DNA from 3 places in the Serratia sp. NA_13 genome. Region 3 is predicted to be linked to each of the others. Evidence: predicted binding sites of a transcription regulator. Region 3 holds the regulator's gene; each other region holds the start of a gene.
The links. Region 3 encodes ArgR, which controls arginine synthesis, uptake and breakdown. Its sites were predicted from a motif close to ANTGAATAAAAATACANT; they were not measured.
Positions count from the first base shown of each region.

Region 1: a site for ArgR is predicted at 4,724-4,741, ahead of argC (N-acetyl-gamma-glutamyl-phosphate reductase). Genes of this name have one in related genera too.
Region 2: a site for ArgR is predicted at 2,990-3,007, ahead of argA (amino-acid N-acetyltransferase). Genes of this name have one in related genera too.

Region 1 is NZ_JBQZFV010000014.1:10,697-17,800, forward strand. It holds gene argH (argininosuccinate lyase) at 23-1,396, opposite strand; gene ACUTSU_RS17660 (argininosuccinate synthase) at 1,524-2,744, opposite strand; gene argB (acetylglutamate kinase) at 2,770-3,543, opposite strand; gene argC (N-acetyl-gamma-glutamyl-phosphate reductase) at 3,573-4,577, opposite strand; gene argE (acetylornithine deacetylase) at 4,794-5,939, shown strand; gene ppc (phosphoenolpyruvate carboxylase) at 6,198-7,104, shown strand, end outside.
Region 2 is NZ_JBQZFV010000010.1:121,495-128,598, reverse strand. It holds gene mltA (murein transglycosylase A) at 1-873, opposite strand, end outside; tRNA gene ACUTSU_RS15110 (tRNA-Met) at 1,087-1,163, shown strand; tRNA gene ACUTSU_RS15105 (tRNA-Met) at 1,230-1,306, shown strand; tRNA gene ACUTSU_RS15100 (tRNA-Met) at 1,371-1,447, shown strand; gene amiC (N-acetylmuramoyl-L-alanine amidase AmiC) at 1,548-2,801, opposite strand; gene argA (amino-acid N-acetyltransferase) at 3,041-4,366, shown strand; gene recD (exodeoxyribonuclease V subunit alpha) at 4,409-6,274, opposite strand; gene recB (exodeoxyribonuclease V subunit beta) at 6,271-7,104, opposite strand, start outside.
Region 3 is NZ_JBQZFV010000016.1:85,295-92,398, forward strand. It holds gene rpmA (50S ribosomal protein L27) at 1-82, opposite strand, end outside; gene rplU (50S ribosomal protein L21) at 100-411, opposite strand; gene ispB (octaprenyl diphosphate synthase) at 681-1,652, shown strand; gene ACUTSU_RS19100 (DNA-binding protein) at 1,702-2,052, opposite strand; gene ACUTSU_RS19105 (helix-turn-helix domain-containing protein) at 2,234-2,494, shown strand; gene mdh (malate dehydrogenase) at 2,563-3,501, opposite strand; gene argR (transcriptional regulator ArgR) at 3,969-4,439, shown strand; gene yhcN (peroxide/acid stress response protein YhcN) at 4,845-5,108, shown strand; gene yhcN (peroxide/acid stress response protein YhcN) at 5,232-5,495, shown strand; gene mpl (UDP-N-acetylmuramate:L-alanyl-gamma-D-glutamyl-meso-diaminopimelate ligase) at 5,687-7,066, opposite strand.

The DNA.
Region 1 (7,104 bases), on a different contig from region 3:
CTTATGAACGGACTAACCTAGCTTAAAACAACCGCTGTTTCGCTTCGGCGATTGCGCTGGCGACCTGTTGAGGAGAAACCCCGCCCTTGGCCGAACGCTTGTCCAGGCAAGATTGCAGCGCCAGAATCGGGTACACGTCGTCACCAATCACCGCACTGAACTTCTGCAAATCAGTCAACGGCAGGGCTTCCAGCGCCTTACCCTGGCGGATCGCCTCTACGACCGCTTCACCGACGATATGGTGCGCCTCACGGAACGGCACGCCTTTGGCGACCAGATAGTCCGCCAGTTCGGTCGAGTTGGCGTAACCCTGCTCCGCCGCTTCTTTACAACGCGGACGTTTCACCTGGATGCCATCCAGCACCAGCGCAGCCATCTGCAAGCAATCCATCCAGGTATCAAGCGCGTCGAACAGCCCTTCCTTGTCTTCCTGCATGTCTTTGTTATATGCCAACGGCAGGCCTTTCAACGTCATCATCATGCCGGTCAATGCACCCTGCACGCGGCCACATTTGCCACGGATCAGCTCCAGCGCATCCGGGTTTTTCTTCTGCGGCATCAGCGAAGAGCCGGAAGTCACACGGTCAGACAGATCGACAAATGTAGCTTCGCCGCTGTTGAAGAAAATCAGATCTTCGGCGAAGCGCGACAGGTGCACCATGCTGATAGAAGCATTGGATAACAGCTCCAGCACGTGGTCGCGGTCGGAAACGCTGTCGAGACTATTACGGGTTGCCGAAGCAAAACCCAGCCAACCGGCCAGTTGTTCACGGTCGATCGGATAGGCGGTACCAGCCAGTGCGCCGCTGCCCAGCGGGCTGACATCCAGGCGTTTCAGCGTGTCCTGCAGACGGCTTTCGTCACGTGCCAGCATTTCAACATAGGCCAAACACCAGTGTGCAAAGGTCACTGGCTGCGCACGCTGCAGGTGGGTATAGCCCGGCATCACTGCGTCCTGATTGGCTTCGGCAGTTTCCACCAGCGCCTGTTGCAGTTGCACAATGGCCTGATGCAAATCGCCGACCTGCTGTTTACACCACAACTTCAAATCGGTCGCGACCTGATCGTTACGGCTACGGCCGGTATGCAATTTTTTGCCCAGATCGCCGACTTGGTCGATCAGCTTCTGCTCCACCCAGCTATGAATATCTTCTGCATCGCTGCTGACAATCGCCTGCGGATCGGCCTGCACTTCCGCCAACAGCCCATTCAACGCCTGCTCAAGCTGCTGTTGCTCGGTGGCCGTCAATACGTTGACGGTGACCAGCGCTTTCGACCAGGCCACAGAACCCACAATGTCCTGTTCCGCCAGACGATAATCGAAGCGCAAAGAATCGTTTAATTGCTTGAACCGCTGATCTGCCGCCTGAGTGAACCGTCCGCCCCAAAGTGCCATATCTTTACTCCTGTACCCGTCATACTTCGAGCTGCAGATGTGTTGGCTGCAACTCGAATTATGACGGGTATAAATTTTATACGCCAGGGCGCAGCCTGCTGCGCCCTGGCAGAGTCACGCCAATCGATTATTTATTCTTTTTCTCGTTCAGCGCGCGAATGCGTGAAGAGAGTGAGAACAGACGGATAAAACCGCCCGCGTGGCTGTGATCGTAAACTTCGTCTTCGCCGAAGGTCGCGAACTCTTCGGAGTACAGGCTGTTGGCGGATTTCTTCTGAATCGCCGTCACCTGGCCTTTATACAGCTGCAACACCACTTCACCGTTAACTTCTTCGGCCAGCGCTTCGGCGGAGGCCTGCAGTGAACGACGCAGCGGAGCAAACCAGCGGCCATCGTACACCACGTAAGACATTTCCAGGCCCAGTTGCTCACGCCATTTGAAACTGTCGCGATCCAGAACCAGTTGCTCAACGCCACGCAGTGCCGCCACCATGATGGTGCCGCCCGGGGTTTCGTAGCAACCGCGGGATTTGATGCCCACCAGACGGTTTTCCACGATATCAATACGGCCCACGCCATGCTTGGCACCCAGCAAGTTCAGGGTTTCCAGACATTTGTACGGGCTCAGCGCCTCACCGTTAACCGCCACTACGCAGCCTTTCTCTACGGTGATGGTCACTTGCTCAGGCTGATCCGGCGCTTCCTGCGGATCTACAGTCCAGACCCAGCAGTCTTTGTTCGGTGCATTCCACGGGCTTTCCAGCACGCCGCCTTCGGTAGAGATGTGCCAGGCATTCTCGTCACGGCTATAGATTTTTTCCAGCGATGCAGTGGTTGGGATGTTGCGCTCTTTCAGGTAGTCCAGCAGCGCTTCACGGGAACGCAGGTTCCACTCACGCCAAGGGGCAACCACTTTCAGATGTGGGGCCAGTGCGGTATAAGTGGTTTCGAAACGCACCTGGTCGTTACCTTTACCGGTTGCGCCGTGGCACAGCGCGTCAGCACCGACTTTCAGCGCCAGTTCAACCTGTGCTTTAGCGATAATCGGGCGCGCCATGGAGGTACCCAGCAGATAGCTGCCTTCATACAGGGCGCCGGTCTGCAGTACCGGGTAAACGTAGTCACGGATGAATTCTTCACGCAGATCAACCACGTGACACTCAGAGGCACCGGATTGCAGGGCTTTTTGCTCCACACCTTCCAGATCGCCGCGCTCCTGGCCGATATCCGCCACGAAGGCTACCACTTCGCAGCCGCCGTAGTTTTCTTTCAGCCAGGGAATGATGGCCGAAGTATCCAGACCGCCAGAGTACGCCAGAACGATTTTTTTGATGCCTTGGTTTTGCATGGTCTTTTCCTTTTTAATTCTAAATTTAAGCGAGGATCCGGGTGCCAATTGACACGCCGTTAAACAGTGCAGGAAGCTGATCGGCATGGCGCCAACTGGCGATATCTACCGGGCGACCGAGGGTGCGGGCCGCATCGAGCGCCGCATTCACCTTCACCACCATACCATCAGTGATGATGCCCTGGGCAATCAGTTGTTCCGCTTTTTGCGCCGTCATTTCTGCGATGCGTTGTCCTTTTCCATCGAGGATGCCACTGACATCCGACAGCAGGATCAAATCCGCACCCAGGGTGGCGGCCAGAGCCGTCGCCGCCTGATCGGCGTTCACATTCATTAACTGCCCATCGGCGGTGATACCGATGGAACTGATCACCGGCAGGTAACCGGCAGCCAGCAGGGTATTGAGCAGCAGCGGGGAGCCCGGTTGCGCATTCCCCACGTGGCCCAGCGCCGGATCCAGAGGGGTGACTGTGACGCTGCCGCCGTCTGCCAGGCTCAGGCCAACCGCGTTAATCTGGTGCTTGATGGCCCACGCCAGCAAGGTTTTGTTGGCGGTGCCGGCCAGCGCGCCAGTAATAATGTCAATCTGATCGGCCGGGGTCACCCGCAGGCCATTCTTCTTCACCACCGGCAGGGAAAGCTTTTTCATCAGCTCATCCACCAGGCAACCACCGCCATGGACAATCACCAACGGGCGCTGATGCTGCTGACGGTAGCTGTCCAGCGCGGTAAACAAACGCTCCAGCGCCTCTTCACTGTCTAATAACACGCCACCTAACTTGATAATTAACGGGTTCATCGCTGTATACATCCCACGCTGGTAATTTATTAAAGTAATGACTGGGTTTCAGGGAACCCAAAACGGATATTCAGGCATTGCACCGCCTGAGCGGCCGCGCCTTTCAACAGGTTGTCTTCCGCCGCTACGGCGATCAGGTGTTCACCCTGTACGGCAAAGCCGATGTCGCAGAACGGCAGCCCGACGACGGACTTCAACGCCGGTACGCCCTGGTCATACAGCCGCACCAGCGGTTTGTCGTCATAGGCGGCGTGATAAACGGCAGCCACATCCTGCGCGGTCACGCCGGCTTTCAGGCGACAGGTGATGGTTTCGAGAATACCACGCGGGAAGTTACCCAAATGTGGCGTGAAGATGACCGGCACGCCCAGATGCGCGACGATTTCCGGCTGGTGACGGTGATTGAAAATGCCGTACGGCTGCAAACTCACCTCACAAAAACTGGTGGTGACGCTGGCCTTGCGGCCCGCACCGCTGACGCCACTGGTGGCATTGATCACCGGCCATTGGTCAAGGTTCAACAGTTGCTTCTCGATCAAGGGTTTCAAAGCCAGCTGCGCTGCCGTCGGGTAGCAGCCCGGTACGGCGATCAACTGCGCCTGTTTAATTTTGTCGCTCTGCCATTCCGCCAGGCCATACACCGCCTGCTCCAGCAGGTCAGCATGCTGATGTTCAAAACCGTAATATTGGCTGTAGAAGGCAGTATCTTTCACGCGGAATGCGCCGGACAGGTCAAACACCACGCAACCTGCGGCCAGGAATGCCGGCGCGATATCGTGGCTGACCTCGTGTGCCGTCGCCAGGAACACTACGTCGATACCAACAGCGGCGGCGGCTACGTCAACCAGCGGCTGCAAGGGGAGATCGACAATGCCTTTTAACTGGGGGTGCAAATCGGAAAGCAATTTTCCTGCATCTGCACTTTGCGCTGAAACCGCTAAAGCGGTTATGTTCATGTGTGGGTGACGATTAAGGTACGCCGTGAGCTCTGCTCCGGCATAACCGCTGGCACCGACAATCAGCGTATTCAACATGGGGCCTTTCACCTTCTAGACTTGCGTTTGGTCGTATTCGACTCAGGTTTCCAGGCTCACCAGCGTTGTTTTGCCGTTCACCCACGAGGTCGAGCGTTGATGTTTTTATAATCATCCGGGAATCGGGTTCCCTTACGCTCCAGCTTATTGTATTTTTATTCACAATAAATGCATGAATATTGATACCAACCTAACCAAAGGCTGTCAACAGTGAAGATGAAATTACCTCCATTTATTGAGCTGTACCGGGCGTTGATCGCCACTCCGTCGATCAGCGCCACCGATGGCGCCCTCGATCAGAGTAATGAAGCGTTAATCAACTTGCTGGCCGGCTGGTTTGCCGATTTGGGCTTTCGCGTCGACGTGCAGCCGGTGCCGGATAGCCGCAACAAATTCAACCTGCTGGCCAGTATCGGTGAAGGCAGCGGCGGCCTGCTGCTGGCGGGCCACACCGACACCGTGCCTTATGATGAAGGCCGCTGGACGCGCGACCCTTTCACCCTGACCGAACACGACAATAAACTGTATGGTCTGGGCACTGCCGATATGAAAGGCTTCTTTGCCTTTATTCTGGATGCGGTGCGCGACATCGACGCCAGCCAACTGACCAAGCCTTTATACATTCTGGCCACCGCAGATGAAGAAACGACGATGGCCGGCGCACGTTATTTCGCCGCCTCGACCAGCATCCGTCCGGACTTCGCCATTATCGGTGAACCAACCTCGCTGCAGCCGGTACGCGCGCACAAAGGCCACATAGCCAACGCCATTCGCATTGTCGGCCAATCCGGCCACTCGAGCGACCCGGCGCGCGGCGTGAACGCTATCGACCTGATGCATGAAACCATCGGCCGCCTGATGGAGCTACGCAAAACGCTGCAAGAACGCTTTAATAACCCGGCCTTTGCCGTGCCCTACCCGACAATGAACTTCGGTCATATCAGCGGAGGGGATGCGGCCAACCGTATCTGCGCCTGTTGCGAACTGCATCTGGATATCCGCCCGTTGCCGGGCATGACGCTCGACAACATTAACGAACTGATGCAGCAAACGCTGGAGCCGATAAGCCAGCGCTGGCCGGGCCGCCTGAGCATTGAGGAGCTGCATGCCTCGGTACCGGGTTATGAGTGTCCGACCGATCACCATATGGTGGCGGTGATTGAGAAACTGCTGGGCACCCGCACGCAGGTGGTCAACTATTGCACTGAGGCCCCGTTCGTCCAGCAGGTCTGCCCGACGCTGGTGTTGGGTCCCGGCTCTATCGACCAGGCGCATCAACCGGACGAATACATAGATACCGGCTTTATCGAACCGACACGCAAGCTGCTGGGTCAGTTGGTCAGCCACTTTTGTCGCCAATAAACCTCAAACAAGGTAGGGTTAATGACTTATCATCTCCCTACCTATTAAGAAATAGCAAAACAATGAAATAAGCCAGACTGATAACCGGCGCACCGTAATTAAATTTCAGAAAATGCGCCGATTTTGATGTTTTTTTGCTAAAAATAGTGTCAATTGACCATTGGACAGGAACGTGGCGAGATGAAACAGGTGCAGTTTGCCTGACACGTGAAATTTACTTACAAGATAAAAATCATACAGAACTGGGTCAGGGGTTATATGAACGAACAATATTCGGCAATGCGAAGTAATGTCAGTATGCTCGGCAAATTGCTCGGCGATACCATCAAAGAAGCGCTGGGCGAGCATATTCTCGATCGCGTTGAAACTATCCGTAAGCTTTCCAAATCTTCACGTGCCGGCAACGAGGCTCACCGTCAGGAGCTGCTTTCCACCTTGCAGAACCTGTCCAACGACGAGTTGCTGCCGGTCGCGCGCGCCTTCAGCCAGTTCCTTAATCTGACCAACGTCGCCGAGCAGTACCACAGCATTTCGCCCAATGGCGAAGCCGCCAGCAACCCGGAAGCGCTGGCGCAGTTGTTCACCCGGCTGAAAGACAAAAAGCTCAACACCAAAGAGCTGCAAAATGCGGTATCCCAGCTTTCCATCGAACTGGTGCTGACCGCACACCCGACGGAAATCACCCGCCGCACCCTGATCCACAAGCTGGTTGAGGTCAACACCTGCCTCAGCCAACTCGACCATAACGATCTGGCCGACTACGAGCGCAACAAGATCATGCGCCGCCTGCGCCAATTGGTCGCCCAGTCCTGGCATACCGACGAGATCCGCAAACATCGTCCCTCCCCTATCGACGAAGCCAAATGGGGCTTTGCGGTAGTGGAAAACAGCTTGTGGGAAGGGGTGCCTGCCTTCCTGCGCGAATTCAACGAACAGTTGGAAAACTCCATCGATTACAGCCTACCGGCGGAAGCAGTGCCGGTACGTTTCACCTCCTGGATGGGCGGTGACCGCGACGGTAACCCTAACGTGACGGCTGAAATCACCCGCCACGTGCTGCTACTCAGCCGTTGGAAGGCCTGCGACCTGTTCACCCGCGACATTCAGGTGCTGGTCTCCGAGCTGTCGATGACCGAATGTACTCCGGAACTCCGCGCACGGGCCG
Region 2 (7,104 bases), on a different contig from region 3:
CGTGGTCCCCGCCGGGATCAGTGAGCGATCGGAAGCCACCGACGCCTTGGCAACCAGCGGCACGGCGCTGGCGCCCCGTACCGGCGCAAAGGCTTCAGGACGGAAGAAGACAAAGGAAGGGTTTTGCTCCAGCAACTCGCGCACTTCGGCGGCGCTGTGGGTGTCTGCCCACTGGCGGATCGCCTGCATCGACATATCCGCCTTGGCCACTTCACCGCGATCGATCAGCACCTTACCAATGCTGCGATACGCATGGCCGTTCTTACCGCCGTAGCCGAAGAACACCAACGGCTGACCGTTGCCATAATCCACATAACCACTGCCCTGGACTTCCATCATAAAGTTGTCCATCAGCGAGTTGGTGTACGCCACAATATAGCGGTCATCCAGCGCACCCGAGTAAATGCCCGCGCGATCGGGCAGACGGCCTTTACCTTTTGGTGGCATGCGGTACAGCGGGTAGCGGAACTCGCCCTGCTGGGTATAACGAGCCTGCAGCACCGGCGTGTAGTAACCGGTAAACTGCACGTTGCCATAGCTGTCCACGCCTTCCATTTGGTAAGCGCTGAGGCCGTATTGGTTCAGAGTGCGAGTGTCGGCCCCGGATGCCATCCAGCTTTGTACCGCCTGGAAGGTAGTGTTGTTGCGATTAAAAAGTGAAGGAGAGGCATATTTAATCTCCATCAGCTGATCCGAGTAATCCTTGGCATTAACCGGTACGCCCCTGGCGTTGGGTTGGTTCACCAACTCCAGCGACTGATCCAGGTGACCATCCTTATATTGTTGTCCCCGGTCGGTCGGCTTGGAAGAACAGCCCGCCAGTACCGCTACCATTAACCCGCTCAGCAGGTATTTGCCCCAACGTCCTTTCATCGCGCACACTCTCTACATATATGATCTACCGGCGAACGATAACAAACGCCCATAGATAAAGGAATCGCCGCCAATAAAAAAAGCCTCAGGGGCAATAACGATGAAAAAGAGCGCAGATTGCGGACTAATCCAGCAGAAAGACTGTTTTAGTTCAATTAAATGCAAAAAGGGTTGCAACAAAATGCACGGAGAGTATAGTGCGCTTCCATCGGACGCGGGGTGGAGCAGCCTGGTAGCTCGTCGGGCTCATAACCCGAAGGTCGTCGGTTCAAATCCGGCCTCCGCAACCAACCGATATTGCCAGAGGCAGTATCAATAAAGTGTTGGATTCGATGAAAAAGAAAGTATTATACGGACGCGGGGTGGAGCAGCCTGGTAGCTCGTCGGGCTCATAACCCGAAGGTCGTCGGTTCAAATCCGGCCCCCGCAACCAACAGATACTGTACCAGCGGTATCACATGAAATGTTGGTTTCGATAATACAAGCATTAAGACGGACGCGGGGTGGAGCAGCCTGGTAGCTCGTCGGGCTCATAACCCGAAGGTCGTCGGTTCAAATCCGGCCTCCGCAACCAATTTTAATGACTACAAATAAGCACCTTAACGGGTGTTTTTTTGTATCTGAAATCCGCCAAGAATCGACCGGGCAGCCGCCCAGCCGTTTCCGCATTAGCCTTACCCTCTGCGCGCTACCGCACCACCGTTGGCAAAGTACGCCTTGATACCCGCCAGAATAGATTCCGCCACCTGCTGCTGGAAATGCGTGGTACGCAGCTTGCGTTCTTCTTCGATGTTGCTGATAAACGCCGTCTCAACCAGAATAGAAGGGATGTCTGGCGCTTTCAATACCGCAAAACCGGCCTGATCGACACGGTTCTTATGCAAACGGTTTATTTTACCCATTCGGTTCAGCACTTCCTTACCAAATTTCAGGCTGTCATTGATGGTCGCGGTTTGTATCAGATCAAACATGGTGTGATCCAGGTAGCGGTCACCGCTTTTGCTTACGCCGCCGATTTGGTCGGATTCATTTTGGGTCTGCGCCAGGAACTTCGCCGCCGAACTGGTGGCACCTTTGGTCGACAGCGCAAATACCGATGATCCACGTGCGGCCCGGCTGGTAAAGGCATCGGCGTGGATGGACACAAACAGGTCAGCACGCTGCTTACGCGCCTTCGCCACCCTCACCTTCAGCGGAATGAAGACGTCTTCATTGCGCGTCATAAACACCTTCATATTCGGCTCACGCTTGATTAACGTGCTTAGCCGGCGTGCAATCTGCAATACGATGTCTTTTTCACGTGTTTTGAATTTACCAATCGCTCCTGGATCTTCGCCACCGTGACCGGGATCCAGCATGATAACAATCGGTCGGTCACGCCCCGCCTTACCGGCTTGTGGCGCTTCAGCTGGCAACGTACGCTCAAGATCGCCCTTGTTGTAATCTTCCAGTAACGCCAGCAGCGGATCATAGTCTTCGCCGCTGCCGCCCTTGCTCGGGTACAAGTCCATCACCAGACGATTGCGGTATTCCGGCACCGGCGCCAGAGTGAACATGTGCGGGCTGACGCTGCGCTTAAGCTCCAGCACCAACCGGACGGTATTTTGATCAAACTGACCAACGCGCGCCTGTTTCAGGTAGGGATCGTCGTCACGTACCTGGCCGACGATGCCCTTCAGCACGCTGTTGAGCTGTATGCCTTCGATATCCACTACCACGCGATCGGGATTGGTCAGCGCAAACTGCTTATATTTCAGTTCAACGTTAGATTCGAGCGTCACCCGGGTATAGGTGGAGGAAGGCCAAACGCGTACGGCAATGACGTGCGATGAGGCAGCGAAACCAGTGCGACTCACACTCAGCAACCAGCTTGCGGCAACCCCCTGTAATAAACGACGGCGGCCCAGATTGTGATTTGAGTTTGGCATGCGGCTCCAGCAGTGGTAACAGATTAAAACAGATGAAAAAAACACCAGTTAACAGGAATGCCGAAAACTTTAACCAATCATTCCGGTGCTGTCATCAGAAAATCTTTTTATGGTTTTTCAATTTATTAACGATTCAGCGCCCCCGGCAAAGAAATAGAGATAATTTCTCACTTGCCATTAGGGCAAGAAAAGAATAAAAATACAAAAATGTCGTATAAATATGCAAATGAGGTTTGGCCGTGAAGGAACGTAGTACAGAGCTGGTCCAAGGATTCCGTCACTCAGTTCCCTATATCAACGCCCACCGTGGCAAGACGTTTGTCGTTATGCTGGGTGGCGAAGCCATAGAACATGAGAACTTTGCCAACATCGTTAACGACATCGGGTTGCTGCATAGTCTGGGTATTCGTTTGGTGGTGGTTTATGGCGCGCGGCCGCAGATCGACGTCAATCTGGCGCAGCATAATCTCGAACCGATTTACCACAAGCATACCCGCGTCACCGACGCCCATACGCTGGAGCTGGTTAAACAGGCGGCGGGTCTGCTGCAACTGGATATCACCGCCCGGCTGTCAATGAGCCTCAACAACACACCATTGCAGGGCGCGCATATCAACGTGGTCAGCGGTAACTTTATCATCGCCCAGCCGCTGGGTATTGATGACGGAGTGGACTACTGCCACAGCGGCCGCATCCGCCGTATTGATGAAGAAGCCATTCACCGTCAGCTCGACAGCAACGCCATCGTGCTGATTGGCCCGGTGGCCGTTTCCGTCACCGGCGAAAGCTTCAATCTGACCTCGGAAGAGGTGGCAACCCAGTTGGCAGTCAAGCTGAAGGCCGAGAAAATGATCGGCTTCTGTTCGTCACAGGGGGTCACCAATCAGGAAGGCACTATCATTTCCGAACTGTTCCCTAACGACGCGCAAAAACGCATCGAAGAACTGGAAGAGCATGGCGACTATCATTCCGGCACCGTGCGCTTCCTGCGCGGCGCGGTGAAGGCCTGCCGCAGCGGCGTGCGCCGCAGCCACCTGATCAGCTATCAGGAAGACGGTGCGCTGGTGCAAGAGCTGTTTTCACGCGATGGTATCGGCACCCAGATAGTGATGGAGAGTGCTGAACAGGTACGCCGGGCGACGATTAACGATATCGGCGGCATCCTCGAGCTGATCCGTCCGCTTGAACAGCAGGGTATTTTGGTGCGTCGCTCACGTGAGCAACTGGAGATGGAGATCGACAAGTTCACCATTATTGAGCGCGATAACCTGACCATCGCTTGCGCAGCGCTGTACCCGTTCCCGGAAGAGAAGATTGGCGAGATGGCCTGCGTTGCGGTTCATCCTGACTACCGCAGTTCGTCACGGGGAGAAATGCTGCTCCAACGGGTGGAAAGTCAGGCACGCCAGATGGGCCTGAATAAACTGTTTGTGCTGACTACGCGCAGCATCCATTGGTTCCAGGAGCGTGGCTTCACACCGGCGGAAGTCGACGTGCTACCGGTTGAAAAACAGGCGCTGTACAACTACCAACGCCGTTCCAAGATTTTGCTGGCGGATCTGTAATTGTTGGCGGGCGCAGTGTGCTGCGCCCTTGTCCATTCTCGCTTAAGCCTTGATCTGCAACCGCTCCGCCAACCCGCTACGGCGCTGGGTCGGGGTACGGATCGCCCGCATCAAAACCGCATCGATGGCATACAGCGAAAGCTGCCTGCGAGCGCGGGTGATTGCGGTATACACCAGTTCGCGGGTCAGCACCGGCAGGAAATGATTGGGCAGCACCAGTACCGTATGGTCAAACTCCGAGCCCTGTGACTTGTGCACCGTCATCGCATAAGCGGTTTCATGCGCCGGTAAACGGCTCGGCTGCACCGACTTGATGCTGCCGTCCGGCAGTTGAAAATGAACGCGGAGTTCGCCGCTCTCATCCCGCAAGGCAATGCCAATATCGCCATTAAACAGCCCCAGAGCGCTGTCATTGCGACCAATCATCACCGGACGGCCGGAATACCAACGCCCAGCGGCTCCCGGCTTACGCTGGATCAGGCCGGCACGTTGCAGCCCCGTCTCAATGCGTTCATTTAAGCCGGCGATGCCGAAAGGCCCCTCTCGCAGCGCGCACAGCACCTGGAAATGACCGAACGCCGCCAACACCGCCACAGCGTCCGCCCCTTCACCCACCAGCCGCAGATAATCACGGTAACCCGCCACACAGGCATCCAACAATGCCTGATAGTCTTGAGTTTCAGCCAGTGGATAACCGCTAACGTCAGCGAAACTGCCGCTGATCGCCGCCATTGCCCGTTTGCCATCACCGGCGTTCACGGCAAAGGCCAATTGACCAATGCCCGAATTGGCATCAAACCGGTAGCTTTTGCGCAACAGGCACAGACTATCGCGTACCGCAGCTTCCGCCTGGGCAGTTTGCCCCTGCAGCAGGCAGCCGGTCAGCCGCGTAAGTTGCTGCGCACGCGTCACGCTGTAACCTTGCTCGGCAAAGCGGCAAATATCTCCCAGTACCGCCCCGGCCTCTACCGAAGCCAGTTGATCGCGATCGCCCAGGAAAATCACCCGTGCCTGAGTGGGCAAGGCGGCAATCAAACGCGCCATCATAGGCAGGTCGACCATGGAGGCCTCATCGACGACCAGTACGTCCAGATGCAGCCGGTTGCCACTGTGATAACGCATACGCTGACTGTTGGGCTGAGCGCCCAGCAGACGATGCAACGTGGAAGCTTCGGTAGGGAACAGCGCACGCTGCTCCAGGGTTAGCGTCAGCTGCTTGCTGGCACTGCCCAGGGATTCGGTTAAACGCGCCGCCGCTTTGCCGGTAGGAGCCGCCAGCTGGATGCGCAAACGCCTCCCTTCGTCGAACTGCACCAGCGCCGCCAGTAATTTAGCGACCGTGGTGGTCTTACCGGTGCCCGGTCCACCCGAAATCACCGCAATACGTCGCGTGGCGGCCACCGCGGCAGCAATTTTCTGCCAGTCGGGTTCATCGGTCGCCTCACCAAATAATTGGTCGAGAATAGCACGCAGCTCGGTCTCTTCGACCGCCTGAGGTAGACTGTCGCTACTGATACTGTCGCCTCTAATAAAGGCGGCAACCTCACCCTCGTTCTGCCACATGCGCTGCAGATACAAGCGCTGCTGTTGCAACACCATCGGCATCGCGGTACTGCCATCACCCACCGCCGCACTGGCCGACAGCCGCCGTTGCCAACCGGCCACATCCAACTGCCCTGCCGCCACCCACGCAGCCTGCGCCAGCTCCGGATGACGTCCGTCAAAAAGGTTTTCCGGCAGCAGTTGCTCTAGCATCAGGCAAACGTGACCCGCGCCAGCCTCCGCGCTGAGGCAGGCAGCAGCCAGCAGCATCTCAGGCTCATCCGCTCCAGCGACTACGCGGGCGAACTGCAAATCCAGTGGGCGTAACACGCCAAGCGCCTGTGCCTGTTCCAGTAGAGCGATCATGATGCATCCCCCACCGCAACGGTTTTACCACTGAATAACAAATCCATGCCTTCCACCAATGGCTCCTGAGGGCGGCAGGTAAAAATGCCGCTGCCCGGATGCTGTGCATCTACACCGCGCAGGAACAGATAAATCACCCCGCCGAAGTGCCGCTGATAATCATAATCCGGCAATCGATGGCGCAGATAGCGGTGCAGTGCCAGCGTGTATAGCTGGTACTGCAAGTCGTAACGATGTTCCGCCATCGCCTGTTCCATCGCCGGTTGGGTATAGGCGCTGCTGTCTTCGCCCAACCAGTTGGATTTGTAATCCAGCAGGTAATATTTCCCCTGCCAGCAGAACACCAGGTCGATAAATCCTTTCAGCATCCCCTGCACCTGTTGGAAATCCAACTCAGGGCAACGGGCAGAAAGTGGATCGTAACTTTTCACCAGATTATCCAGCTCACGCGCCTGCAACAGCTGCTCGATCGGCAGATAAAACTGCAGCTCAGCCTGCTTATACTGCGGGGCCAGCGCTGACAAAGCGACGCCGGTATCATTAAGCGGGGTGTTTAACAGCACCTGCATCCACGCCAGCAGTATCGGTTGCCAGTGTTCGCCAAATCCTTGTTTTTGCAACTGCTCCAACATCCACGCCTCATCGAGCGGTTGGGTAAAGTCGATCGTTTCAAACAGGCTGTGCAGGAAGGTTCCCGGCCCGGCGCCACGTGGAAAGGTATGCGGTGTGAGCGCTGGCTCACTGTCCTGCGCCTGCTCGCCGGCGGCATCAACATCCAACCTTGGCAACAAATCCTGCATCAGGCTCGTGCCGTGCTGTTGCAGACCGGT
Region 3 (7,104 bases):
CGCCAAAGCGTTTTACGCCCAGACGTTTAGCTTCTGAATCGCGACCGTTACGAGTCGAGCCGCCAGCCTTTTTGTGTGCCATTAATCTGCTCCCCTAACTTAAGCGCTGATGCCGGTGATTTTAACGTCAGTGAACCACTGACGGTGGCCCTGCTGCTTACGATGGTGCTTACGACGACGAAACTTAACGATCTTAATTTTCTCGCCACGACCGTGAGCAACGACTTCAGCTTTGATCTTACCGCCATCGACGTAAGGAACGCCGATTTTGATATCTTCGCCATTAGCGATCATCAGAATCTGGTCAAACTCAACTGCTTCACCAGTTGCGATGTCCAGCTTTTCCAAGCGAATGGTTTGACCTTCGCTTACTCGGTGTTGTTTACCACCACTTTGGAAAACCGCGTACATATAAAACTCCGCTTTCCGCGTGCCCAACTGTTTAGTACAGAGCGCGCTATAAATATTCACAATAGGGCGCGAATTCTACGCAATAATCCAGCGTATGACAAGAGCAGAATAAGACCAGAAGCAGAAAAAAGAAGAAAAAAAACACAGTTCCTTTCATGGCGTTTATCTGAGCCGTTTTTCAAGTACAATCAGGGGGACAGTTACCGCCATGTACCGATGTGAGCAGCGATCTCAACGCGGTGAAGAGAAACACAGCTGAAAAAAATACAATGAACCTAGAGCAAATTACCGAGTTAACCGCGCAAGATATGGCGGCCGTGAACGCAACAATTCTCGAACAGCTGAATTCCGATGTCACGCTCATCAATCAGCTTGGCTATTACATTATCAGTGGTGGCGGTAAACGCATCCGCCCGATGATCGCCGTTCTGGCGGCGCGGGCGCTGCATTATCAGGGTGATAAGCACATTACCGTTGCCGCGCTGATCGAATTCATTCACACCGCTACCCTGCTGCATGATGACGTGGTGGATGAATCAGATATGCGCCGTGGCAAGGCCACCGCCAATGCCGCCTTCGGCAATGCCGCCAGCGTCCTGGTCGGCGACTTCATCTATACGCGTGCTTTCCAGATGATGACCAGCCTGGAATCGCTACGCGTGCTGGCACTGATGTCTGAGGCGGTCAACGTGATTGCCGAAGGTGAAGTGTTGCAGTTAATGAACGTCAACGATCCGGACATTACCGAAGAAAGCTACATGCGGGTGATCTACAGCAAAACCGCACGCCTGTTTGAAGCGGCGGCGCAATCTTCGGCGATCCTGTCAGACGCAAGCGTTGCAGAAGAAAAAGCACTGCAGGATTACGGTCGCTATCTCGGCACCGCTTTCCAGTTGATCGACGATCTACTCGATTACAGCGCTGACGGCAGTACCCTGGGTAAAAATACCGGTGACGATCTCAATGAAGGGAAGCCGACATTACCGCTACTGCACGCCATGCATAACAGCGAAGGCGAGCAGAAAGCCATGATCCGCGGGGCGATTGAACAGGGTAACGGCCGTCATTTGCTGGAACCGGTGTTGCAAGCCATGCAGCAATGCGGCTCACTGGAATATACCCGCCAACGGGCTGAGGAAGAGGCTGACAAGGCCATTGCCGCGTTGCAGGTTCTGCCGGAATCGCCACATCGCTCCGCGCTGGAAGGATTAGCGCACCTTGCGGTTCAACGCGATTTTTAAGAAACTAAAAGCCTATTATTATTTCCACAGACCCGCACTGCGGGTCTGATCATTTCTGTGCTGAAATACGCGCCAGCAAGCTAGCGATCCCTTCTCGCGCCAGGAACGCCAATACCTTCTCACGTTCACTCTCTGTCAAGTGGTAGTAGTACTCAATCCACACGGCCAGCGGATCCTTGCGTTCAACCTGATATCTCGCAGGTTCTTCTTTTAATACCAGTAAATTACGCGTCCCCATAGGCAAGCTATCAATATGGTATTCCAGCGCTTTCCCCTGCACACCTTTACGCCGACGGCTGATCCAGCCTTCACGACGTGCCATCAAATTTATTCCCTGTGGTGAGGAGGGTAATCCTGCCACGCCTGTCAGTTCCTTGGCGGCAAACCACTCTTTTTTCATAGCCATGTTCTCTGGGAAAAGTCGGCAAATATCTTTTTTTGGAAATTTATTGGATATTTTTTTAGAAATTTGGTGGTATCCTAGTTTCCGTATAAGCGCTTCATGTTGTTCAAACGATTAATCTTGACCTGTTAGTTATACCACTAACAGAACTTTCGCTAATCAAAAAAGGAATGTAAACATGAACTCAAGGAACAAGGACTGGCATCCGGCGGATATCATTGCGGCACTACGTAAGAAGGGAACAACACTGGCGGCGGTTTCGCGCAAAGCAGGGCTTAGCTCGTCAACGCTAGCAAACGCGCTGTCGCGCCCCTGGCCAAAAGGGGAATGGTTAATTGCTGAAGCCCTTAACATTCATCCTGCGGAGATCTGGCCAAGCCGCTATTTCGACCCATATACCCATAACCTGCTGGATCGAAAAGCCCGCATCCGCACATAGCTACAGGCATAAAAAAACCGCCGGTACACTGTCCGGCGGCCTATGCATACTCATGCACTACTGAATGATCAGTTATTGATAAACTTTTCGCCCAGTTCGATATCTTTGTGCAGAACATCCAGCATATCTTCCAGCGCTTTCTGCTCGAATGCGCTCAAAGTACCGATATCTTTGCGTTCTTCAACGCCGTTCTTACCCAGCACCAGAGGCTGTGCGAAGAAGCGGGCATATTTGCCATCGCCTTCCACGTAAGCACACTCCACCACGCCTTTTTCGCCCTGCAGCGCACGAACCAGAGACAAACCGAAACGCGCCGCCGCCTGGCCCATTGACAGAGTTGCAGACCCGCCACCAGCTTTAGCTTCAACCACTTCGGTCCCCGCATTCTGAATGCGCTTGGTCAGATCAGCGACTTCCTGGTCAGTGAAGCTTACGCCCGGGATCTGTGACAACAGCGGCAAGATAGTCACGCCAGAGTGCCCACCGATAACCGGTACGTTCAACTCTTCCGGCTGCTTGCCTTTCAGCTCGGCCACGAAGGTGTTGGAACGGATAATGTCCAGCGAGGTCACACCGAACAGTTTGTTTTTATCATACACGCCGGCTTTCTTCAGCACTTCTGCTGCGATAGCCACGGTGGTGTTTACCGGGTTGGTAATAATGCCGATGCAGGCTTTCGGGCAGGTTGTTGCCACTTGCTGGATCAGATTACGCACAATGCCCGCGTTCACGTTGAACAAGTCTGAACGATCCATGCCTGGTTTACGTGCAACACCGGCAGAGATCAGTACCACGTCTGCACCGTGCAGAGCTGGAGTAGCGTCTTCGCCACTGAAGCCTTTGATTTTAACTGCGGTTGGGATGTGGCTTAAGTCGACGGCAACGCCTGGGGTAACGGGGGCAATGTCGTAGAGAGAGAGTTCAGAACCTGAAGGAAGCTGGGTTTTGAGTAGAAGGGCGAGGGCCTGGCCGATACCGCCAGCAGCACCGAGAACTGCAACTTTCATCCTATACTCCTTTATTATCTTAAATATATAAAGCGCCGTGAATATGTGGGTACGGACCTTAAATTATTACACCTTTAAAAACAATCCCTTAACAGTCCGTTTGAGAGCTGGTGCAATAAAGCGGCCGATATCGAGCGCATATCTTAGATTAAATCGCTTACTCATGAAGGGCATAGCGCACACTAATCAAAAATACTGCGAGGTTATTCACGAGCAAGTTAACCGGCGGTTACATTACACCCTTACATAACATCAGAACAACATCATTTTAATAACATTTTCTTTACCACCATGGACGGATCCTTCGGTCATGGAAAGGGCATATTCATGGGATACAGATTTTGTTAAAATGTCGCCCTTTCCCCATTGTCCGGCCATTATTATTTTTTCCGGACGTCCTTTTATTGCATAAAAATTCATTTATATGCATAATAATGACTTCTATTGTCAACATTCCACGGTGCAAAATGCGTAATCCCGCAAAGCAGGAAGATCTGATCAAAGCGTTTAAAGCGTTATTGAAAGAAGAAAAATTCAGTTCTCAAGGCGAGATCGTTTTGGCGCTGCAAGAAGAAGGCTTCGAAAACATCAACCAATCCAAAGTATCGCGCATGCTGACCAAGTTCGGCGCGGTGCGGACGCGTAATGCCAAAATGGAAATGGTGTATTGCCTTCCAGCCGAACTCGGCGTGCCTACCACTACCAGCCCACTGAAGAACCTGGTGCTGGATGTCGATCATAACGATGCCGTAGTGGTGATCCACACCAGCCCCGGCGCCGCACAGTTAATTGCCCGCCTGCTGGACTCGCTGGGTAAATCAGAAGGTATTCTCGGCACCATCGCCGGTGACGACACTATTTTCGTTACCCCGGCCAGCAGCTTTAGCGCTCGTCAGTTATACGAAGCCATCCTATCGCTGTTCGAACAAGAGTTATGATGCAGTGCGCTAACAAAATACGGCTAACGGTCGCGTTTTGTTAGCGCTTCTTTAACCCTATCCTTACCCTTCCCTCATTCCTTGCCACGTTTAAAACCAGAATCTCGTCGTGCTGCAGCACATTTCAATGACATTGGTCCGTAACCAGTAATAGCTACTGTTATCTTCCGCACTTTTGGTCAAAAGCACTTACCTTATTGAAATTACATAAATTTAACATCGAAAGATCGTTTTATAAGCGTTTTTTATTCCATCTGGTTATTAAAAATAAGGAACGCCATAATAAAGTTTCACAAGGAACTGTTAGCTAACTATTAATTTTTAGCGTTACTAGATGTATACTCATTTCCGTGACGTAAATCACAGTTCATTGGAACTGATAAAAGAATACGAAAAGGTGAGAACATGAAAATTAAAGCTACCATCGCAACCATGAGCGTTCTATCCATGCTTTCCTTCGGCGCATTTGCAGCACAATCTGTTGATGCAAATCAGGCTGCAAATATGCAGTCTGCAGGCACTATCACCGTCAGCGGCGTTGCCGGTGCACCTTCAGACATCCGTCAGGCACTGTCTGAAAAAGCCGATGCCAAAGGGGCAACCGCTTATCGTGTGATTGAAGCGCGCAACGAAGGCAACTTCCACGCTACCGCAGAAATTTACAAATAAGTACAAGGCGTTACCCGGCAACGGGCAATAAAACTCTGGAACCCAATACCCCGATAACGGCCTTCAAGTATAAAAACGCTGAAAAAGCCCTTCCAGGCGGTTATCACAACAGGACTTAATATCATGAGCATGAAAACTACCCTCGCCGCACTTAGCCTGCTGTCAGTCGTTTCTTTCGGGGCTTCTGCCGCTACGTTAATCACTAATGACCAAGCGACCAATCTTCAGTCTGTCGGAACCATTACCGCCAGCGGCATTACCGGCGCGCCTTCCGACATTCGTCAGGCCCTGTCTGACAAGGCCGACAAACAAGGTGCTAAAGCCTACCGCGTGATCGAAGCCTACGAAAACGGCAACTGGCACGCGACCGCCGAAATCTATAAATAACAATTCAGAGGACATGCTTACCGAACTGATTACCCTCGTCACTGCCACTGCCGAGTTCTGTCGTAAGCATTGATTCTCTGAAGAATTCGTCGTCCTATCCGACGAACCCCGTTGCCCTCGCTCGCGAGGGCTTTTTTCTGGGCGTAAAAAAGGGCCGCTATCGGCCCTTGGATTGCTGACAAAGCAGGAAATCAATAGGTGGCTTTTGGCTCCGGTTTATTGACCAACGCCTCCAGCAGCCGATCGTGAATCCCCCCAAATCCGCCGTTACTCATCACCAGAATATGGTCGCCCGGCTGGGCCGTTTTCACAATCATGTCCACCAGCGTATCCAGATCGGCGCTCCAGTGAGCCGGCTGTACGCAGGCTTCCGCCACTTCCGCCACCTGCCAGGGGATATGGTGCGGCTGGAACAGGAAGACTTCATCGGCACGGCCCAGCGACGGGGCCAGATCGTTCTTGCTGATGCCCATTTTCATGGTGTTGGAGCGCGGTTCGAGCACCGCCAGAATGCGGGCAGTGCCGCCCACCTTGCTACGCAACGCGGCCAGGGTCGCCAGAATTGCCGTTGGATGATGGGCAAAGTCGTCATATATCGTGACGCCATTGGCTTCACCACGCAGCTCCAGACGACGGCGGGCATTAATAAAGTCGCCGAGCGCACGACAGGCATCCTCAGGCAACACACCAACATGACGCGTGGCGGCAATGGCCATCAAACCGTTATGCATGTTGTGTTCACCGACCAGCGACCACTTGACTTCGCCCACCTGCTCACCATTAAGGAATACCGCATAATGGCTGGCGTCCGGCGTCAGCTTCTGTGCACGCCATACGCCTTCTTCCCCAACCAGCTCCTGCTCACTCCAGCAGCCCATCGCCATCACCTGCTTCAGGTGGCTGTCGTTGTCAGGCAAAATAATTTTGCCCTTGCCTGGCACCAAACGCACCAGATGGTGGAACTGTTTCTGAATCGCTTTCAGATCGTCGAAGATGTCGGCGTGATCAAACTCCAGATTATTCAGGATCAGCGTACGCGGGCTGTAATGCACAAACTTGGAACGCTTGTCGAAGAACGCGCAGTCATATTCATCGGCTTCGATGACAAAGAACGGGCTGCCCCCCAGGCGGGCAGAAACGTCAAAGTTGCCCGGCACGCCACCGATAACAAAGCCCGGCTGGTAGCCGCAGGCTTCCAGGATCCAGGTTGCCATGCCGGCAGTGGTGGTCTTGCCGTGGGTCCCGGCAACAGCCAGTACCCAGCGATCGCGCAGCACATAATCATGCAGCCACTGTGGGCCGGAAACGTAAGGGATACCCAGCTCCAGTACTGCTTCAACACACGGGTTACCGCGCGTCATGGCGTTACCGATGATCACCAGATCCGGTGCGGGATCCAACTGAGCCGGATCGTAACCCTGGATCAGTTCGATCCCTTCTTTCTCCAACAGCGTGCTCATCGGCGGATAGACATTAGCGTCAGAGCCGGTCACCTCATGCCCTAGCGAACGAGCCAGCGCCGCCAGCCCGCCCATAAAGGTGCCACAGATCCCAAGAATGTGAATGCGCATAGTTTTCTCATAGAGTACGTCGAATGTTGGCACATTCT